One region of the Streptomyces sp. NPDC052299 genome, then DNA from elsewhere that is predicted to be linked to it. Evidence: riboswitches for the same ligand, from Rfam matches in the RefSeq annotation. Region 1 holds a riboswitch; each other region holds the start of a gene.

Region 1 (5,295 bases):
TTCGCCAAGCGGCGCGACAGCGGGGAGCAGCTGCGGGCGGACCGGGCTGCGCTCGAACGCTTCACCGCGTGGGTGGCGGCGCAGACCGGTGACCGGATCTCGGTGCTGTTCACGCCGTGGGGCGAGGGGCTGGTGCGCTCCTGGTACCGCAGGGCGATCGTGGAGCTGGCGGGCCTCCCGCACGTGCGCCGGGTGGCGATCCAGACGAACCTGAGCGGGCGTACGCGGTGGCTGGCCGAGGCTCCGGAGGCGGCCAGGGAACGGATCGCGCTCTGGTGCACGTACCACCCGGGGCAGACGCCGTACGAGCGTTTCCTCGGCCGGTGCGCGGAGCTGAGGGACCTCGGGGTCCGGCACAGCGTCGGCGTCGTGGGGTTCGACGCCCATCTCGGGGAGGCACGGCGGCTGCGCGCGGCGCTCCCCGACGAGGTCTACCTCTGGGTCAATGCCGCCGAGGGGCACACCTACACGGACGAGGAGGCGGAGCGGTGGACGGCGATCGACCCGCTCTTCCCGTACAGCCGCCACCCGCACCGCTCGGCGGGGCTGCCCTGCCGGACCGGTGAATCGGTGATCTCGGTGGACGGGGAGGGGACGGTGCGCCGCTGCCATTTCGTCCGGGCGGAGCTGGGCAATCTGTACGACGGGAGCTACCGGCGGGCGCTGGGGCCGCGGGCCTGCCCGCTCGCCGTCTGCGACTGCCACATCGGCTATGTGCACCTGGAGACGCTGCCGCTGTACGACGTCTTCGCGGGCGGGGTCCTGGAGCGGGTTCCGGCGGCGCTGCCGCTGTCCCCGGTCGCCGCGACGCGGTCGCGGGGCGACTGAGGACAGCGGAAGGGCCGGTCAGAGCGGCAGCAGATCCGGCCGCTTCGGCTCGACGTGGTCCCCGGAGGACTCGCCGCGCAGCCGCCGCCCGATCCACGGGACCAGGTACTCGCGCGCCCAGTGGATGTCGTCGCGGCGGATCTCCAGCGTGCCGCGCGGCGGCTGCGGCGGCCACGGCTGGTCCGGGTCGGCCGGCACGTCGAGGCCGAGGACCTGGGCGGCGCGGAGCGCGACCCGGGTGTGCCCCTCGGGCGACAGGTGGAGCCGGTCGCCGTCCCAGGCGCGCCGGTCCTGCACCGAGCGCAGCGACCACAGGTCGAGGACCGGGCAGTCGTAGCGGTCGGCGATGGCCCGGACGTGGGCGGTGTAGGTGGCGATCTTGCCGCGCAGATGGCGCAGCACGGGAACGCCCCGGGTGTCGAAGCCGGTGGTGACCATGACGGTGCCGACCGACCGCGTGAGGTCGGCGACCGCCCGCTCGAAGCGTTCGGCCACGTCGTCCGGGTCGGTGCCCGGCCGGATGATGTCGTTGCCGCCGGCGCAGAAGCTCACCAGATCGGGGGCGAGTTCCTTGGCGCGGGGCACCTGCTCCTCGACTATCTGGTCGAGGAGGCGTCCTCGTACGGCGAGATTGGCGTACCGGAAGTCCCCGTGCGCGGAAACGGGTGAGACCTGGGTCCCGGTCGCCGGGCCGGGCTCCGGGAGCCGGTCCGCGAGGAGTACCGCGAGCCGGTCGGCCCAGCCGACGAACGTGCCGTCCGGGCCGGGGTCGCCGACTCCCTCGGTGAAGCTGTCGCCAATCGCCGCGTACGACCCGATGGCGCCCTGTCGGTCGTTGGCGCCCTGTTGGAGGTTGTTCGAATCGTCTGCCACAACCGCATATCCTGCACCCCGGAATGTGACCTACGCGACCGTAATAAGGGGTTGACGGGTGGTGAGATAAACCACCCGGTCAGTTTTCGGTAAAGGGGGAATAAGCAGAGGGACGACGCACCGCCGTGCGCCGTCCCTCCGCGCCGTTCGGTGACCCGGATCACCGGGCCGGTACTGCCTGGATCAGACGTAGATCCCGTGCGACGCCAGGTAGGCGATCGGGTCGATGTCCGAGCCGTACTCCGGGCCGGTGCGGACCTCGAAGTGGAGGTGCGGGCCGGTGGCGTTGCCGGTGGAACCGGAGAGGCCGACCTGCTGGCCCGCGGTCACGGTCTGGCCCGCCGAGACGGAGAGCGAGGACATGTGGCCGTACTGGGAGTAGTGGCCGTCGGCGTGCTTGATGACGACCTGGTTGCCGTAGGCGCCGCCCCAGCCGGCGGTGACGACGGTGCCGGAGGTGATGGCCTTCACGCTGGTGCCGGTGGAGACGGGGAAGTCGATGCCGGTGTGGCTGCCGCTGGACCAGTTGGCGCCGGAGGCGCGGTACGCGGTGGTGTGGTTGCCCGGGACCGGGTGGACGTAGCCGGAGGCGTTGTCCTGGGAGGCCGGGGCCTCGGCCTCGGTCTGCGTCTCGGTCTTGGTCTCGGCCTTGGGCGCGGCCTTCGTCTCGGCCTTGGGTGCGGCCTTCGTCCCGGTCTTCTCCGCCGTCTTGGCGGGGGCCTCGGACGTGGTCGCGGCGGGGGCCGCCTTGGCGCCGAGGGTCAGCTTCATGCCCGGGAAGATCAGGCTCGGGTTCTCGCCGACGACCTCGCGGTTGTCCTGGTACAGCTTGTGCCAGCCGCCCTTGAGGTGGTGCTGGGCCGCGATCTTCGACAGGTAGTCGCCGGAGACGACGGAGTACGTGGTGGTGCCGGTGCTCTTCGCGGACTTGGCCGGGGCGGTGTGCGCGGCGGCCGACTTCGCGGCCGGGGCGGACTGCTCCGCGGCGTGGGCACCGGTGGCACCGAGCAGCGGAAGCGCGATGACGGCTCCGCCGGCGCTCGCGGCGACGACGCCGCGGGCGATGGCGCTGGACTTGGGACGGCGGTGCTTACCCGAATTGGGCATGAAGAATTTCCTCTCCGGCGCCTGCGAGGTGAGCTGTCGGGTTCGGGCTGGAGATGCCCGGCCGCGCCTGGCGCGACTTCACCCCTAGCCGTCCGGTCGTCCCGGTCGGCGGCTTACCTGGTTCCCCCGCTCCTGCCACACGGTGAAGGGATGCGAATTCCGGACGGCGGCAGGATTGGGCGTTCCATCCGGATGGACATGGAACGTAAGCGAGCCGGGACGGCTGAAACAAGCCACGGGTTCGGCGCCGGATTCCGCACCGGAATTGCGGTGCGGAATTCCGGTCACACTCCGTGGATTACGGATCTTGGCTTTCCGCGCGGCGCGGGGATTACCCCACCGGGGCGTCACCACACACCGTCACGGATATGATCCCGCTCACGAGTGGGTGATCATCTCCCTTACAACCGGGGCACTTTGGACATCACCCATCAATACGGACATGTCATGCCCATCATTCACGGCGCAGCCGCACCACGCACGCGTCCAGGTCGCCGCGCAGCCCCGTCCGCAGCCCGTGGTGCATCAGCAGCGAACCGTGGTGCACCGCCCCGGTGTCCAGGCAGGTGTACGCCGCCTCCGGGTCGAGCCCGCGCAGCCGCAGCGCCGGCGGCTCCTCGCCGTACCGCTGCGCGTGGAGCCAGGCCAGCACGACGGTGTCCGCGCCCCGCACGTACTGCACGGCGCTGAGCCCGGGGCCCGGGGCGCGCAGCCGGTACAGCTCGCCCAGCTGCACCACCGGGCGGATCTCCTTGTACAGCTCCACCCACCCGCGCGCCTCGTCCAGTTCGGCCGCGCTCCACTCGGTGAGGTCCCCGCCGATGCCCAGCACCCCGGCCATCGCGCTGACGAAACGGAAGCGCAGCGAGGAGCGGCGCCCGTTGAGCTGGACGTTCGGGCTGTCGGTCACCCAGGCCGCCATCACGCGCGCCGGGTGGAGATGACCGAAGCCGTGCTGGATGGCGAGGCGGTCCAGCGGGTCGGTGTTGTCGGACGTCCAGACCTGGTCCGTGCGCGAGAGGATGCCGAGGTCGATCCGGCCGCCGCCGCCCGAGCAGGACTCGAAGGCGACGCCGGGGTGGGCGGCGCGCAGCCGGTCGAGCAGCGCGTAGAGGGCGTCCACGTGCTCGGTCCACAGTCGCTGCGGGTAGTCGTCGCCCGGCCAGCCGGCGTCCGAGAAACAGCGGTTGAAGTCCCACTTCACGTAGTCGATGGGCGTGTCCGTCAGCAGGGCGTCCAGGCTCTCCCACAGATGGGCCCGCACATCGGGGCGGGCGAGGTTGAGGACCAGCTGATTGCGGAATTCGGTGCGATCCCGGCCGGGGAAGTGCTGGACCCAGTCCGGGTGGGCGCGGTAGAGGTCGCTGTCGGCGTTGACCATTTCCGGCTCGACCCAGATGCCGAACCGCATGCCGAGTCCGTGCACATGGCGGGCGAGCGGCCCGAGGCCGTCGGGAAAGCGCTCCGGATTCGGCGTCCAGTCGCCGAGCCCGGCCCGGTCGCTCACCCGCTGCCCGAACCAGGCGTCGTCCACGACGAACAGCTCGACGCCCAGCGCGGCGGCCCGGTCGGCGAGGGCCCGCTGCTGGTCCTCCGCGATGTCGAAGCCGGTGGCCTCCCAGGAGTTGTAGAGCACCGGACGCGGCTCGGAGGCGTCCGGGATCACATGGGCGAGCTGCCAGGCGTGCCAGGCGCGGCCGGCCCCGCCGAAGCCGTCCCGGCTCCACAGCCCGGCGAAGACCGGGCTGGTGTACGACTCCCCCGGCGCGAGCCGCAGGAGCCCGGAGTCGTCGTAGCCGGCGCCGCCGGTGATCTGCACGAGCCCGTCGGGCAGCCGCTGTACGGCGATGCGCCAGGAGCCGGACCAGCCGAGCGCGCAGCCGTAGACCTCTCCGGACTCCTCGGTGGCGGTGCCGTCCGCGTCCAGGGCGACCCAGGGCAGGCCCTGGTGGCCGGTGTGGCCGCGCCGGCTGGAGAGCAGGTGCTCCCCGTACGCCAGCTCGGTGCGCTCCAGCTGGGTCTCCGCCGCCCAGCGGCCGTGCAGGCGGGTGAGCCGCCAGGCGTCGCGCGCGGGCAGCGCCCAGGCGGCGGCGTCGGCGCGCAGCAGTTCGAGGGGCGGTCCGTCCGGTCCCGTGTGGGTGAGCGTGGTCCAGCGCTCGATGACGTCGGAGTCGTCCCGCATCCGGTAGTGCAGGGTGATCGCGAGGCGGTGCACCGGGTCGTCGAAGGAGAGCCGCAGTTCGTCGCCGTCCACGGAGTCCCCGGCGAAGACCCAGGCGGTCCCGCGCACCTCGTCGGTGCGCACCGACAGGGCGGGGCGGACGAACCGGGGTCCGCCCTCCACCGGGTATTCCTCGCGGCCGTCGAGCGGGGATTCGAAGCCCCGGGCCGACGGCGCGGGTGCCTCGGCCAGGGCCCGGGCCGCGGCCAGCGTGATGCGCGGCCCCCAGTGGAGATGCAGCAGTTCCTGCCGCTCCGTGAGGCGCA
Region 2 (5,295 bases), on a different contig from region 1:
CCGACGCGGACAACGCCGAGGCCGCCCTGGACCGTCTGGCGAAGCTGGTCGCCGAGGGCCTCGAGGAGCTTCCGGAGACCGTCTGAGCCCGAGTGGCCGGCACCGCCGGCATTCCTACGGGAAAGCCGCGGCCCCCTGCATGGGGCGCCGCGGCTTTTGCGTGCACGGACCCGGACCATGACGACCGGACCGAATAGGCAGGCGACGCCTTTTCCTGTTTTTGCACGCGCCTTTCTCTATTTGTACGCGGCCTTTGTTAATTCCGGCCGCTCGCGGTGTTTACGGGACGTTGCGAAGCCCTCACACGGCCGGCCCGGGGCACGGTGGCGGGGCGGGCGGCGCGGCGGAGCCGGTGCGCGGCGCCGTGGCGTTCGGCGAGCTGCGCGGCCAGGGCCCTGGCCCGCTCCGCGTCCCCGCGCGCCACGGCGTCCACGAGGGCGCCGTGCTCGGCCCAGGCGTCGGCCGGGCGGGCCGGCTGCTCGACCGCGTACATCCAGGCGATCTTGTGGCGGAGCTGGGTGAGCAGGGCGATGAGGCCGGGGCTGCCCGATGCCTGGGCCAGCGTCTCGTGGAACCAGCCGGCCAAGGAGCGCAGGTCCTCGCCCTCGCCCCGGCGGGCCCGCTCCTGCCCGAGCCTGACCAGGCCGCGCAACACCTTGAGGTGGGCCTCCGTCCGGCGCTGGGCCGCGCGGGCCGCGCTCAGCGGCTCCAGCAGCATGCGGACCTCCAGGAGGTCGGCGGCCTCCTGCTCCGAGGGCTCGGCGACGCAGGCTCCGGCGTGTCTCCGGGTGACGACGAAGCCCTCCGACTCCAGGGTGCGCAGCGCTTCCCGTACCGGGACGCGGGAGACCCCGTAGCGCCGTGCGAGTACCTCCTCGGTGAGCCGGCTGCCGCGTTCGAAGACACCGGAGACGATGTCGTCACGGATTGCCGTGCATACCGAATGCGCCGGAACACGCATGTCCGAACCTCCGCCTCAATCCCCGCGAACAGCGGCCGATCGACACCTCTGGCGTGACTCTATTGCAATGCGCTCGCATTTCCGATGCCGAGCGTTAATTCATGAATATCTTTTGGTCACGACCGAGCGGCGGAAGGCGCACGAGAGGCACGTGCACGGGTGCGGGAACGGCGAAGACCCCGGCGGGGTGCCGGGGTCTTCGGTGGGGGGCTGCGAACGGTCAGACGCTGACGCCGTGGGCGCGCAGATACGCGACCGGGTCCATGTCCGAGCCGTAGGAGGGCGTGGTGCGGGCCTCGAAGTGGAGGTGCGGTCCGGTGGAGTTGCCGGTCGAGCCGGAGAGTCCGATCTGCTGGCCGGCCGCGACGCTCTGGCCGACGGATACGCCGATCGAGGAGAGGTGGCCGTACTGGGTGTACGTGCCGTCCGTCATCCGGAGCACGATGTTGTTGCCGTACGCTCCGCCCCAGCCGGCCTCCACGACCGTGCCGGCGCCGACAGCGACGACGGAGCTGCCGGACGCGGCGTGGAAGTCGATGCCGGAGTGACTGCCGGACGACCAGAGCGAGCCGCTGGACTTGTAGCCCGTGGTCACGTACGAGCCGGCGACGGGCAGCTGGTAGGAGGAGCCCAGCGCGGTGCGGGTGGTGGAGCGGCCGGCACGGGCGGAAGCCTCGCGGGCGGCCCTGGCCTTCGCCTTGGCCGCTTCCTTGGCCTTGGCGGCCTTCTCGGCGGCCCTCTTCTTCGCGGCCTCGGCCTTCTTCTTGGCCACCGCCTTCGCCTTGGCCTCAGCCTTCTTCTCGGCGGCCTCGGCCTGGTGCTGCTGCGCGGCGGCCTGGGCGTCGATCCGGTCGGCGAGGGTGTTCTCGATGGCGAGGAGCTGGGAGAGGCCGGTCTCGGTGGCGGCGGGGGCCGTCCCGGAGTCGGCGGCGAGGGCCGGGGAGGCCAGGGAGCCGATGACACCGCCTGCGGCGAGCGTCGCGACGCCGACGGCCTTGGCGCCGGCGCGGGTCAGGCGGCTCGGGGCACGGTGCTTCCCGGTGGCACGGGTGAACGCCATGGGGTGGCGGGTCCTTTCCTTCCTTCTCGCCTACCGGGTTAGCTGACGGGTTCGGAGCAGGAAGGTCTCCTACGGACGCCTCACTCCGGACGGAGTGCGGGCATCCGATTCACCCCAGGGACTGCGTGGGTCCCCGGCTCCCCAGGCTCGCGCCTGACGGGGACTCGGCGATGGCTGCCCGGTACGTCACGGATGCGCGTACGAGTGGCGGACAGCGGACCCGACGCTAAGCGGACGGACTTCACGCCACCAAACGGACATGGGGTTTTGTAGCGCATCCCACAGGGCGAGCCGACCACTTAGCGGACAAAAGGGACAGAAGAGGAGAAGGGGAGAAGGGGAGAAGGGGAGAAGGGGACCAGGTGGTGAGGAGGGTCCGGCGCGACCGCGGCGCGGGACCCTCCCCCTTACCCGTGGGGCGGGTTGAGCGGCGGATCAGCCGGTGACGACCGACACCTCACCGATGCCGAGCGCCCTGACCGGCTCCTCGATGCGCGAGGCGTCCCCGACCAGGACCGTGACCAGCCGGTCCACCGGGAAGGCGCTGACCACGGCCGCGGTCGCCTCCACGGTGCCGGTCTCGGCGAGGCGGGCGTACAGCGTCGCCTGGTAGTCGTCCGGGAGGTGCTGTTCCACCTGGTCGGCGAGCGTGCTCGCCACGGAGGCCGCCGTCTCGAACTTCAGCGGTGCGACGCCCACGAGGTTCTGCACGGCCGTCTCGCGCTCGGCGTCGGTCAGGCCCTCGGCGGCCAGCGTCCGCAGGACCTTCCACAGGTCGTCCAGCGCCGGCCCGGTGGACTCGGTGTCCACGGAACCGCTGATGGCGAGCATCGCGGCGCCCGTCGCACCCGAGACGGAGTCGGCGGCACCGGAGCGGAGCACCTGGGCGAAGGCCCGTACGCCGTAGGTGTAGCCCTTCTCCTCGCGCAGCACCCGGTCGAGCCGGGAGGTCAGCGTGCCGCCGAGGCAGTAGGTGCCGAGGACCTGGGCGGGCCACACGCTGTCGTGGCGGTCGGCGCCGATGCGGCCGATCAGCAGCTGCGTCTGCACCGCGCCGGGGCGGTCCACAATGATCACCCGGCCGGTGTCGTCGGCCGTGATCGGCGGCACGGGACGGGGCTCGGCGGCGTTCCCGGACCAGTCGCCGAGGGTGTCGGCGAGCAGCGCGTCCAGGTCGATGCCGGTGAGGTCGCCGACGACCACGGCGGTCGCCGTGGACGGCCGGATGTGCGCGTCGTAGAAGGCGCGCACGGCCGCGGCGTCGATCCGCCCGATGGTCTCCTCGGTGCCCAGGCGCGGGCGGGACATGCGGGCCGTGGCCGGGAACAGCTCCTTGGAGAGCTGCTTGGCCGCACGGCGGGCCGGGTTGGCCTGCTCGTGCGGAATCTCGTCCAGCCGGTTCCGCACCAGGCGCTCGATCTCGCTTTCGGCGAAGGCCGGCGCCCGCAGCGCCTCGGCGACCAGGCCGAGCGCCTTGGCCAGACGCGAGGCCGGGACCTCCAGCGAGACCCGGACGCCGGGGTGGTCGGCGTGGGCGTCGAGGGTGGCACCGCACCGCTCCAGCTCGGCGGCGAACTCCTCGGCGCTCTGCTTGTCGGTGCCCTCGGACAGGGCGCGCGACATGATCGTGGCCACGCCGTCCAGACCCTCGGGCTCGGCGTCCAGGGGGGCGGCGAGGAAGATCTCGACGGCGACGACCTGCTGGCCGGGGCGGTGGCAGCGCAGGACGGTGAGGCCGTTGGGCAGGGAGCCCCGCTCGGGCGCGGGGAAGGCCCACGGCCGGGCCACGCCGGGAGCGGGCTGGGGGTGGAACTGCATCGGAACTTCAGTCGCGGCAGCGTCGGTCACTGGTCCGCCCCTTCGTGCGCGTCGGTGTCGGTGTCGGCCTCTTCGGCGGCCTCGGCGGGCTCGACCGGTTCGTAGACGAGAACCGCCCGGTTGTCGGGCCGCAGCTGCGCCTGGGCGGCCGCCTTGACCTCCTCGGCCGTGACGTCGAGGACCCGGTGCACGGCGGACAGCGCCAGCTGGGGGTCGCCGAACAGCACGGCGTACCGGCACAGTTCGTCGGCGCGGCCCGCGACCGTACCGAGGCGGTCCAGCCATTCGCGCTCCAACTGGGCTTGGGCGCGCTCCATCTCCTCGGCCGTGGGGCCTTCCTCGGCGAACCGGGCAAGCTCCTCGTCGACGGCGGCCTCGATCTCCGCCACCTCCACGCCGCCGGACGTCTTGACGTCCAGCCAGCCCAGGGAGGGCGCGCCGGCGAGCCGGAGCAGGCCGAACCCGGCGGCCACGGCCGTACGGTCGCGCCGGACCAGGCGGTTGTGCAGCCGGGACGACTCGCCGCCGCCGAGCACGGTCAGGGCGAGGTCCGCGGCGTCGCACTCGCGGGTGCCGTCGTGGGGCAGCCGGTACGCGGCCATCAGGGCGCGCGCCGGCACCTCCTCGCGTACCTCCTCACGCAGCTGGCCGCCCATGATCGTGGGCAGCGAGCCGTCGCGCGGCGGCTGCTTGCCGTCGTGGGAGGGGATGGAGCCGAAGTACTTCTCGATCCAGGCGAGGGTCTGCTCGGGATCGATGTCGCCGACGACCGACAGCACCGCGTTGTTCGGCGCGTAGTACGTACGGAAGAAGGCGCGGGCGTCCTCCAGGGTCGCCGCGTCGAGGTCGGCCATGGAGCCGATCGGGGTGTGGTGGTACGGATGGCCCTCGGGGTAGGCCAGGGCGGTCAGCCGCTCGAACGCGGTGCCGTACGGGACGTTGTCGTAGCGCTGGCGGCGCTCGTTCTTGACGACGTCGCGCTGGTTCTCCATGGACTCCTCGTCGAGCGCGGAGAGCAGCGAGCCCATCCGGTCGGCCTCGAGCCACAGGGCCAGCTCCAGCTGGTGCGTGGGCATGGTCTCGAAGTAGTTGGTCCGCTCGAAACTGGTGGTGCCGTTCAGCGAGCCGCCGGCGCCCTGCACCAGCTCGAAGTGTCCGTTCCCCTTGACCTGGCCCGAGCCCTGGAACATCAGGTGCTCGAAGAGGTGGGCCAGGCCCGTACGGCCCTTGACTTCGTGGCGTGAGCCGACGTCGTACCAGAGGCACACCGCCGCGACCGGGGTCAGATGGTCCTCGGAGAGCACCACGCGCAGGCCGTTGGCCAGACGGTGCTCGGTCGCTGTCAAGCCGCCGGAACCGGCCTGGGCTGTGGCCGTGTGACCCATGGGCATGTACGTCCCTTCGATCGCGCTACTGGATGTCCATATGAAGAAGCCGCTGCGGGAGGCTGCTTCGA
Region 3 (5,295 bases), on a different contig from region 1:
CGGCGAGATACACCGGGCTGCCGGTGCGGAACGCCTCCGCGATCGGGAACGGCCGGTTCACGTGCATCCGCCACCAGGGGCGGAACAGGGGGCCGGGGAGTCCGGCGAGGACGGCGAGCCGGAGCAGCCCGGGGGTGCGCGAAGGGAGGTAGATCCCGCCGGCCCGGCCGCCGACCGCCTCGGTGGCGTTCACGACGGACTGGGCGAGCACCAGGGACAGGTCGTCCGGCGCCCGGCCGTTCTCCGCTCCTCCGGGCGGGCCGTCGTTCGGGCCCGACGGCACCCGCCCGGCCGCGCCGTGCCAGGTCACACAGCCAGCATGCTCCCGGGCGGCCGGTGCGGCACGTCGGAGCGGCCCCGGACGTGCGGGAGCGGTGGCCACCACGATCGTGGTGGCCACCGCTCCCTCGCGGTCCGTGCGAGCGCCTACCGGCCCTCGTCGGGCGGGCGGCGGTCGCCGAGCTGGTCGTTCATCTTCTGCTGAGCCGAGTCGACCTGGCCGCCGTACTTGCCGCCGGTCTTCTTGTCGACGTAGTCGCCCCCCTTCTCGACTCCCTGGCGGGCCTGGTCCGGATGCCCCTTGATCATGTCCTTGATCTTGTCGAGCATGCCCATGACTGACCTCCTAGAGACGCTGACCGTTCCAGCATCCCCGCCCCGCCGGGCCCCCGCATTCCGGGACGGACGGTCCTGGCGCCGCGCAAGCGGAAGGGGTGGGAAGAAGCGCTTCCGCTTCTTCCCACCCCTGCTCACGGCCCCGCCCCGAGCGCGGGGCCGGTCCGGTCAGTACGCGCCGAAGACGTTGTCCATCGAGCCGTACGTGGCGGCGGCGTAGTTGCACGCGGCCGTGATGTTGGCGACCGGGTCGTAGATGTCCATCGACGTGCCGGGCACGTGGTAGGCGTCGAAGGTGGGCTGGATCACCTGGAGCAGACCCTTGGAGGGCGTGCCGTTGACGGCGTTGATGTCCCAGTTGTTGATCGCCATCGGGTTGCCCGAGGACTCCCGCATGATGTTGCGGTAGATGCCGTCGTAGCTGCCGGGGATGCCCTGCTGCGCCATGATCGCCAGGGATTCCTTGATCCAGCCGTCGAGGTCGTCGGTGTACGTGACGGCCGCCTGGGTCTCGGCGGGCTTCTCGGCGGCGACCGGGACGACGGTGCGCTCGGAGCGGTCCGCGCGGTCGGCGCTCTCGGCCCGGGGGGCGGTGTCGCCGTTCTTCTGGGCGGTCTCCGCCTTGAAGGTGCTCTTCTCGGCGGCCTTCGGGGCGGCGGCCTCGGACTTGGCGCCGATGGTGAGCTTCAGGCCCGGGTGAATGAGGTCGGGGTTGCTCCCGACGGCACCGCGGTTGTCCTTGTACAGCCGCTCCCAGCCGCCGCTGAGGGAATGCCCCTGAGCGATCTTGTAAAGCGAATCGCCGGACACCACGGAATAGGTGGTGGGCGCGGCCTTGCGCACGGCAATTTCCTTGCCGGCGACGGAAGTCGGGGCCGAAGCCTTTTCGGCGACGACGGTCTTGGCGGGGGCGGCGGAGGCCGATCCGGCCGCGATCAGGGGGAGCGCGAGAACGGCTCCGCCCGCGCTGACGGCGATGAAACCGCGGGTCAGGGACGCGGACTTGGCACGACGGTGCTTACCCGGGATGGGCATGGCGTATTTCCTCTCCGTCGCCTGCGAGGTGAGCTGTCGGGTTCGGACTGGAGATGTCCGGTCGCGCATGGCGACTTCACCCCTAGCCGCTCCGGATTCCGGACCGGCGGCAAACCTGGGTCCCCCGCTCCTGCCGTACGTGAGTGGTCGGGTTCCCGGACGGCGGCAGGATTCGGCGTTCCATCCGGATTGGTGAAGGGACCGTAAGCGAGAAACGACGAGCGGAACAAGCCCGGAATTGCTGATCACAATTGTTTTGCAAGATCCATCAAAGGAAATGCTCATGATCGCCCGCGCCGGAGGAAGTCAAATTTCTTGGCACGACTGGGAACCGGGAGATCGGATTGCGCGTCAGAAACGGCCGACGTGACGCTGCCCACTGAGACCGAAATGAAGATGTTCGTCCGTTTTAGGCGCATCTGACAGCATCAAACCTGCCCAGATCGCCCTCAATTGACCTTTTACTCATAAAGGTGCAAATAGGACACGAGCCGGCCCGCGACCGGGCGGGATCACGGGTTCCGACCCCCTCGCCCCCGTGATCACCCTATGGTTAGGCTTACCTAAGTGTCGCTGTCCCCGTTCGCACCGTCATAGGGAGACCCCTGAACCATGGCGCCGCATTCCGCCTCCTCTTCCCGTCGTCCCGTCGACCCCGCCGAAAAGGAGCTCACCGGCCGGCTGGCCCTCGTGACGGGAGCCGGACGCGGCATCGGCGAGGCGGTCGTGCGGGCCCTCGTCGCGCGCGGCTGCCGGGTCCTGGCGACCGACGCCGCCCCGGAGGGCGTCGACGCCCTCGCCCGGGAGCACGACGGGAGCGTCGTGGCCCGGCAGCTGGACGTCACGGACGCGGCGGCCGTCGAGGCCCTGGTCGCCGAGGCGGAGGAGGAGTTCGGCCCCCTCGACATCGCGGTCAACGTCGCCGGGATACTGCGCTGTTCACCCGTCATCGAGCTCACCGACGAGGACTGGCGGGCGACGTTCGCCGTCAACACCGACGGGGTGTTCCACGTCTCGCGGTCCGTCGCGCGCCGGATGGCGGACCGGGGCGCCGGCAGCATCGTCACCGTCGCGTCCAACGCCGCCGGCATCCCCCGCACGGCCATGGCGGCGTACGCCGCGTCCAAGGCCGCATCCGTCATGTTCACCAAGTGCCTCGGCCTGGAACTGGCCCCCCGGGGCGTCCGCTGCAACACCGTCTCGCCCGGCTCCACGCTCACCGACATGCAGCGCGGAATGTGGCCGGCCGATGAGGCGGGCGACGACCACGGGCCCGCCGCCCGGCGCGTCATAGCCGGAGACCTGGCGAGCTTCCGCACCGGCATCCCGCTGGGCAGGATCGCCGAACCGTCGGACATCGCCGAGGCGGTCGCCTTCCTCGTGTCCGACCGGGCCCGCCACATCACCCTGCACGACCTGTACGTCGACGGTGGCGCCACCCTGCGCGCCTGACCCGGCCGCCCGGTGCCCCCGAAAACGGCCCTCCCCCTGGAGACCTGAAACGATGACTGCCTCACCGTACGACGACGCCCCGACCTGGCCCGCGGAGTTCGCAGCCCGCTACCGCGCGGCCGGGCACTGGCGCGGCGAGACCTTCACGAGCATGCTGCGCGAACGAGCCGAGTCCCACGGCGACCGGGTCGCGCTGATCGACCCCGCACCGGAGCGCCGCGCCTGGACCTACCGGGAGCTGGACGAGCGCGCGGCCCGGCTGGCGGCCGGCTTCCGGGCGCGCGGGATAGCCAAGGGCGACCGGGTCGTCGTCCAGCTGCCCAACATCGCCGAGTTCGCCGAGGTCGTCTTCGCCCTCTTCCGGATCGGCGCGCTCCCCGTCTACGCGCTGCCCGCCCACCGCGAGACGGAGATCGGCTACTTCTGCTCCTTCGCCGAAGCCGTCGCCTACGTCATCCCGGACCGGCACGCCGGATTCGACCACCGCGCGCTGGCCACGGCCGTACGGGAGCAGGCGCCCACCCTCAGGCACGTGTTCGTCGTCGGCGACCCGGGCGAGCACACCGCCCTGTCCGACGTGCCGTGCGACGCGGCCGGGGAACCGGAGGACGGGCCCGGGCCGCACGACCTGGCCTTCCTCCAGCTCTCCGGCGGCACCACGGGGGTGCCCAAGCTCATCCCCCGTACGCACGACGACTACATCTACTCGCTGCGCGGATCCAACGAGATCTGCGGCGTCGACGCGGACACCCGCTTCCTGGTGGTCCTGCCCGCCGCGCACAACTTCCCGATGAGCTCGCCCGGCTGGCTCGGCACGCTGTACGCGGGCGGTACCGTCGTCCTGTGCCCGGGCCCCGACCCGGCCACCGCGTTCCCGGTCATCGAGCGGGAACGCGTCACCATGACGGGGATGGTGCCGCCGCTCGCCCTGGTGTGGACGGACGCGGCCGCCTCGGCGCGACAGGACCTGTCGAGCCTGGAGCTGATCCTGGTCGGTGGCGCCAAGTACAGCGAGACGGCCGCCCGGCGCCTCGAACCGGCGCTGGGCTGCCGGCTGATGCAGGTCTTCGGCATGGCGGAGGGCCTGGTCAACTACACCCGGCTCGACGACGACCACGAGACCGTGGTCACCACCCAGGGCCGGCCGATCTCCGAGGACGACGAGATCCGCATCGTGGACGACGCCGGACAGGAGGTCCCCGACGGGCAGTTCGGGCATCTGCTCACCCGGGGCCCGTACACGATCCGGGGCTACTGGCGCGCGCCCGAGCACAACAGGACCGCGTTCACCGAGGACGGGTTCTACCGGACGGGCGACATCGTGCGCCGCACCCCGAGCGGCCATCTCGTGGTGGAGGGACGGGCGAAGGACCAGATCAACCGGGGCGGCGAGAAGGTGGCGCCGGAGGAGATCGAGAACATCATCCTCGCCCACCCCTCGGTGCACGACGTGTCGGTGGTCGGTGTGGCCGACCCGTATCTCGGTGAACGCACCCTGGCGTACGTGATCCTGCGCGAGGGCGCCGAACCGCCCGGGGCGCTCGCCGTCAAGCGGCACGTACGCGCACGCGGAATCGCCGCGTACAAGGTGCCCGACCTCGTCGAATTCGTGGACGCATTCCCGCAGACGGGGATCGGCAAGGTCAGCAAGAAGGGCCTGCGCACGGACGCGGCTCCCGCCTCCACGTCAACTCCCCCCGTACAGAGCTGAGTCCGCCGCGCGCGGCACCGAAAGGTTCCCTCATGGCACTTCCCGCCATCGCCCCCTATCCCCTGCCGGGCCCCGGCGAACTCCCGGCGAACCGGGTCGCGTGGACCGTCGATCCGGCACGCGCGGTGCTGCTCGTCCACGATCTCCAGAACCACTTCCTGCGCGCGTACCGCCCCGGCGAGGAGCCGCTGACCGGCATGCTCGCGAACACCGCCCGGGTGACCGGGGCCGCCCGCCGCGCCGGAATCCCGGTGGTGCACTCGGCGCAGCGCGGCGGCCAGAGCGCCGAGGAGCGCGGTCTCCAGCTGGACTTCTGGGGACCGGGGATGGCGGACGACCCGGAGGCCCTTGCGTCGCCGGCCGAGGTGGCGCCCGCGCCGGGTGACACGGTGCTCACCAAGTGGAAGTACAGCGCGTTCGTCCGCACCGGGCTGGAATCCCTCATCCGCGACGACGGCCGCGACCAGCTGGTGATCACCGGT
Region 4 (5,295 bases), on a different contig from region 1:
GCGACGGTATCCCCGACCTGCTCGGCCACGACCGCAACGGCGGCCTGTGGCGCTACAACGGCCTGGGCAACGGCCGCTTCGCCCCGCGCGTCAAGGTGTTCACCGACTGGGGCCGCTCGTACAACACCATGGTCGGCGTCGGCGACCTGAACGGCGACGGCCGGAACGACATGGTCGTACGCGACTCGGCGGGCAAGCTGTTCCGCAACAACGGCAACGGCAAGGGCTCCTTCGGAGCGCGTACGCAGATCGCCACCGGCTGGCAGACGTACAAGGGAATCTTCTGAGCCCCTGAGCCCGCCCCGCTCCGATGACGGGGCCGCGCGGCCGATACCCGATCGGCTGCGCGGCCGGGGCGGGCTATGCTCGGGGGTGATGTGCGAGGGCCGTTAGCTCAATTGGTCAGAGCAGCGGACTTTTAATCCGTTGGTTGTGGGTTCGAGTCCCACACGGCCTACCTCGTGGCCCCGGGTCAGCGCCTGCGCGACCCGGGGCCCTGTCGTGTGCCGGGGCGTGTCAGACCAGGAGCTTCGACTTCGCCCGCTGGTACTCGTCCTCGGTGATCGCGCCCTTGTCCTTGAGGTCGGCGAGCTTCGACAGGTCGTCGACGTGACCGCCGCTCCTGTGGCCGCCGCCCTCCGTACCCGCCGCGTCCCTGATGTACGCCTTGAAGGCCGCGTCGCGCTCCTTCGCCTCCTGGACGTCGCGCTTGCCCATGGACTTGCCGCGGGCGATCACGTAGATCAGCACGCCCAGGTAGGGCAGCACCAGCGCCAGGATCAGCCAGCCGGCCTTGGCCCAGCCGCCCAGGTCATCGCTGCGGAAGATGTCCATGATGACCCGGAAGAGGAGGAAGAGCCACATGATCCAGAGGAAGAACCAGAGCATCGTCCAGAACAGGTTGAGCAGGGGATAGTCGTCCATCGTCCACTCCCGGAGCCGTCGAAATGGCTGAGTCTGAAATCAGTCATATCGCCATATGGGTCCGTGCGCCCGTTGGAGCGGCGGCCAGGAGGGTGCGCTGTGAGGTGCGGGGACTACTTCTCCGGCTCGGAGGCGGCGGCCGGAGCGCTGTCGGCGGTGACGGCGGCGGCCGTCTTCCTGCTGTGGGCCATGATGCCGATGAAACCGGCGAGGAACCCGCTGATCAGGCCCGATATCGCGTGGTTGGCCGCGTTGGCCGCCGCGCTGCCGGGAAGCCCGATCGCCAGGTAGTTCACCACCGCGCTCATCACCGCGCCCATCACGCCGCCGATGAGTCCGCCCGTGGCGGCGGCGCGTACGGGTGACGTCGAGGCGGCCGAGGGGGCGGGGGTGTGATCGGAGGCGAGCGGTGCGGCCATGGTCGAAAGCCCTCCAGACAGGCTGCGATCAGAGACCGGGAGCGGCTCTCCGCGCGCGCCGGCATGCGCGGTCGGGGGCCTGCTCACACGGGCAGCCCACCGAGCCGGGGGGTGCAGCAGATACCTTGCGACAGAACACATGTTCTTCGCAACACCTTCTCGAATTCGGCACTTTGACGTTTTGATCAAGGGCGGCCGCGGTCCGGGCGGGCGGTGCGCGCGGGGCGGGTGGTCATGAGAGCGCCGGGCATGCCGTAGAGTTGGGTTCACCGACGCGGGGTGGAGCAGCTCGGTAGCTCGCTGGGCTCATAACCCAGAGGTCGCAGGTTCAAATCCTGTCCCCGCTACTGAAGGATCAGGCCCGGCACGCAAGCAGCGTGCCGGGCCTGATGCGTTGTCGGCGCCCGCGTTTCGCCCCATCGGAGGCCGAGGATTCGCCGGGTGGCCGGGCGGGCGCGAGGCTGGGGGAGGTGCGCGGTACCGGCCGCGGCCGCACCGGGCAGGAGACCGCAGGTGGGGAAGTGGGCGCGACGGTGGCGAGGGCGCGGCGGCACGGGGAGCCGTCGCTTCGTCCGGGTGCTGCCCGCCGCGATGATCGTCGGGGGAGCGCTCTTCGACTACTTCACCCCGCCCGCGTTCACGGCCGTTCCGATGTTCGCGGCCGCGCCGCTGATCGCCGCGCCGTTCTTCGGCCTCGGCGCCACCCTCCGGATCGGGCTCGCCGGGGTCGTCGCGATCGCCGCGATGCGGCTCTACACCGGGGACCTGCCGGGCACGGTCCCGCTGATCGAGATGCTCACCGTGCTCACGGTCGGCTGTCAGGCCGCGGTGATCAACCAGGTCGTACGGCGCGGGAACGAGCAGCTGGCGTCCGCCCGGATCATCGCCGAGACGGCCATGCGCGCCGTGGTCCCCGAACCGCCCGACCGGATCGCCGGGCTCCAGGTGGCCGCGCGGTACGAGGCGGCGCAGGCGGACGAGTTCGTCGGGGGCGACCTCTTCGCGGCCGCCGACACTCCGTACGGCGTACGGCTCGTGCTGGGGGACGTGCGCGGGAAGGGGCTGGAGGCGGTCGGCGCGGTGGCGGTGGTGATCGGGGCGTTCCGGGAGGCGGCGGAGCAGGAGGAGTCGCTGGAGGGCGTGGCGCGGCGGCTGGAGCACGCGCTGGCGCGTGAGTCGGCGCGGCGGAGCAACCTGGACGCGTTCGAGGGGTTCGTGACCGCCGTGTTCGCGGAGGTCACGCCGGGCGCGGAGCGCGTACGGCTGGTGAACCGCGGCCACCCGGACCCGTTGCTGCTGTATGGGGACGGGGCGGTGGAGGCGCTGACGCCCTCGGAGCCCGCGCTGCCGCTGGGCATGGACCTGGGAGTGGGGCCGGACCGCACGGACGAGTGGGACCTGCCGGCCGGCGGGACGCTGTTGTTCTACACGGACGGCCTGTCGGAGGCCCGGGACGCCGACGGGGTCTTCTACGACCCGGCGGAGCGGCTGCGCGGGCGGCTCTTCCCGGGCCCGGAGGAGCTCCTGTCCGCGCTGACCGACGACGTACGGCTGCACACGGGGGGCGAGTCGACCGACGACATGGCCCTGCTCGCGGTGGCGCGGCCGGCGAAGGGGCAGCCCGACCTGCGCAGGACGGTGAAGATCGTCAAGCGGGACGGCACGCTGCGTGACTGAGGGGCGCCGCTCCGCATAACATTTGACGCAACGTCAGAAAACGCTTAGTGGCTGAACGCCGATCAACTCGCCCGATTCCCCCCGGTTGTGTCCCGTAAGTCCAGGCCGAGTACGTGAACGATCAGTGGGAACAGCTTGGAATCGGACCCGTCTGTCTATTAACGTTCGATAACGCAGCGCGGTTGTCCCAGCCGTCGTCAGGACGGCGCCGCGCGCGTGCGCCGAATCCCGCAAGGGAACCGGGGAACCACCTACATGGGGTGAATCGGGCGTCTTCGTCTTCACAAGAGGCGGAGGACCCGTAGGAGACCTTCCTGCTCCGAACCCGTCAGCTAACCCGGTAGGCGAGAAGGAAGGAAAGGAGTGCGCCCGCGTGGCGTCCAACAAGCCTGCCCCCGAATCACCTTCCCGGTTCGTGCCCGAGTGCGGCGCCGACTACGCCTCCGGCCCCGGCACCGCGTACGTCCCGGCGCAGGGAAGCGACTACGCGATCGATCGGGGCAACGGCTTCCGTGCCGACGACGCCGACTCCGAGCGGACCTGGGAGGAATGGAACCCCACCGAGGAGTCCGTCCGTCCCGTCCGCGGCAAGCACCGTGTCGCCAAGCAGCGCAGTGGTCTGGCCCGTAGCTCCACCGTCCTCGGCGTCGGTGTCATCGCGGCCGTCGGCGCGGGCGGCATGGCCACCGCGCAGAGCAAACCGCCGGTCTCCATCTCTCTTCCCGATTCCATCGCGGACAATCTCCCCGACGCCAAGTCCCTTCCCGGCGTGGGTGCGTTGTTCTCCGGCGAGACCAAGGCCGAAACCCCCGTCGCCGCCACGGCCGCCGCCCCGCTGACCACCGCCGGCATCACCACCGCCGAGGCCGAGCAGGGCACCACAGACGCCGGTGAGGCGCTGCGTGCCCGCATCCTCCAGCAGGCCGAGCAGCAGCAGGACGCCGCCGACGCCGAGGCGAAGGCCGCCGAGGAGAAGGCCGCTGCCGAGAAGGCGGCCGCCGAGGCGAAGAAGCAGCAGGACGAGGCCGAGGCCAAGGCCGCCGCCGAGAAGAAGAAGGCGGAGGAGGAGGCGAAGAGGAAGGCCGAGGCCCTGCGCCTGGCCAAGCTCGCCGCCAGCTACGCCATCCCCACCTCCTCGTACACGATCACCTCGACGTTCGGCGAGGCCGGCTCGATGTGGTCCTCCGGCTACCACACGGGCCTCGACTTCGCGGCCCCGACCGGTACCCCGATCAAGGCCATCCACACCGGCACCATCAAGTCGGCCGGCTGGTCCGGCGCCTACGGCTACCGCACGGTGCTGGAGCTGGAGGACGGCACCGAGCTGTGGTTCTGCCACCAGTCCTCGATCGGCGTCACGGTCGGCCAGAAGGTCACCACCGGCGACACCATCGGCCGCGTCGGCGCGACCGGCAACGTGACCGGCCCGCACCTCCACCTGGAGGTCCACACCCCGGACGGCACCGGCATCGACCCGATGGCCTGGCTGCGCGCCCGCGGTCTGACGGTCTGAGCCTCCGCAGGACTTCCCGCGGTCCCGGGGCGGCCTTCGCCGTACCCGGTCCGCGGCCTTCCGAACCCCGGCAGCCCTGACGCACACCCCCCGACGTCAGGGCTGCCGGTCTGCGTGGCCGCCGCCCGCCGGATGTATGCGGCACGGAATAGCGGGCGGGCCGGAAGCCGTTGTTCCCCCCATGACTTCACTGCGCAAGCTCGGCTCGTCGAGCCTCCAGGTCTTCCCGCTCTGCCTCGGCGGCAACGTCTTCGGCTGGACCGCGGACGAGGACCAGTCCTTCGCCGTCCTCGACGCGTACGCGGCGGCCGGCGGCAACTTCGTCGACACCGCGGACGCCTACTCGCACTGGGTGCCCGGCAACGAGGGCGGCGAGTCGGAGACGGTCATCGGCAAGTGGCTCGCGTCGCGCGGCAACCGGTCCGACGTCGTGGTGGCCACCAAGGTCGGTGCGCTCCCCGGCTACAAGGGCCTTTCGGCGCCCACGATCAAGTCGGCCGCCGAGGAGTCGCTGCGCCGGCTGGGCACGGACCACATCGACCTGTACTACACGCACTTCGACGACGAGACCGTCCCGGTCGAGGAGATCATCACCGCCCTCGACGAGCTGGTGAAGGAGGGCAAGGTCCGCGAGATCGCCGCCTCCAACATCAGCGCCGAGCGGCTGCGCGCCTCCCTCGCGTTCTCCGAACGTGAGGGCCTGGCCCGCTACGTGGCGCTCCAGCCGCACTACAACCTCGTCTCCCGGGACACCTACGAGGG

The links. Region 1 has a riboswitch for cyclic di-AMP ahead of AB0L33_RS19570 (peptidoglycan DD-metalloendopeptidase family protein). Riboswitches for the same ligand answer to the same signal wherever they lie in the genome.
Region 2: linked by a shared signal. The riboswitch ahead of AB0L33_RS23775 (M23 family metallopeptidase) and the one ahead of AB0L33_RS19570 (peptidoglycan DD-metalloendopeptidase family protein) in region 1 are both predicted to bind cyclic di-AMP.
Region 3: linked by a shared signal. The riboswitch ahead of AB0L33_RS30615 (transglycosylase SLT domain-containing protein) and the one ahead of AB0L33_RS19570 (peptidoglycan DD-metalloendopeptidase family protein) in region 1 are both predicted to bind cyclic di-AMP.
Region 4: linked by a shared signal. The riboswitch ahead of AB0L33_RS00070 (M23 family metallopeptidase) and the one ahead of AB0L33_RS19570 (peptidoglycan DD-metalloendopeptidase family protein) in region 1 are both predicted to bind cyclic di-AMP.

The regions. Positions count from the first base shown of each region.
Region 1 is NZ_JBFAUP010000010.1:266,417-271,711, forward strand. It holds gene AB0L33_RS19560 (STM4011 family radical SAM protein) at 1-828, shown strand, start outside; gene AB0L33_RS19565 (SGNH/GDSL hydrolase family protein) at 847-1,701, opposite strand; gene AB0L33_RS19570 (peptidoglycan DD-metalloendopeptidase family protein) at 1,885-2,808, opposite strand; cyclic di-AMP (ydaO/yuaA leader) riboswitch at 2,812-3,000, opposite strand; gene AB0L33_RS19575 (alpha-galactosidase) at 3,263-5,295, opposite strand, start outside.
Region 2 is NZ_JBFAUP010000014.1:129,129-134,423, forward strand. It holds gene AB0L33_RS23765 (HPr family phosphocarrier protein) at 1-86, shown strand, start outside; gene AB0L33_RS23770 (GntR family transcriptional regulator) at 257-961, opposite strand; gene AB0L33_RS23775 (M23 family metallopeptidase) at 1,182-2,021, opposite strand; cyclic di-AMP (ydaO/yuaA leader) riboswitch at 2,034-2,201, opposite strand; gene AB0L33_RS23780 (pitrilysin family protein) at 2,457-3,839, opposite strand; gene AB0L33_RS23785 (pitrilysin family protein) at 3,866-5,230, opposite strand.
Region 3 is NZ_JBFAUP010000024.1:8,279-13,573, forward strand. It holds gene AB0L33_RS30605 (SpoIIE family protein phosphatase) at 1-310, opposite strand, end outside; gene AB0L33_RS30610 (antitoxin) at 427-615, opposite strand; gene AB0L33_RS30615 (transglycosylase SLT domain-containing protein) at 784-1,650, opposite strand; cyclic di-AMP (ydaO/yuaA leader) riboswitch at 1,654-1,838, opposite strand; gene AB0L33_RS30620 (2,3-dihydro-2,3-dihydroxybenzoate dehydrogenase) at 2,263-3,102, shown strand; gene AB0L33_RS30625 ((2,3-dihydroxybenzoyl)adenylate synthase) at 3,155-4,813, shown strand; gene AB0L33_RS30630 (isochorismatase family protein) at 4,846-5,295, shown strand, end outside.
Region 4 is NZ_JBFAUP010000001.1:22,160-27,454, reverse strand. It holds gene AB0L33_RS00100 (FG-GAP-like repeat-containing protein) at 1-287, shown strand, start outside; tRNA gene AB0L33_RS00095 (tRNA-Lys) at 384-457, shown strand; gene AB0L33_RS00090 (SHOCT domain-containing protein) at 517-924, opposite strand; gene AB0L33_RS00085 (hypothetical protein) at 1,038-1,343, opposite strand; tRNA gene AB0L33_RS00080 (tRNA-Met) at 1,617-1,690, shown strand; gene AB0L33_RS00075 (PP2C family protein-serine/threonine phosphatase) at 1,935-3,020, shown strand; cyclic di-AMP (ydaO/yuaA leader) riboswitch at 3,230-3,382, shown strand; gene AB0L33_RS00070 (M23 family metallopeptidase) at 3,394-4,533, shown strand; gene AB0L33_RS00065 (aldo/keto reductase) at 4,715-5,295, shown strand, end outside.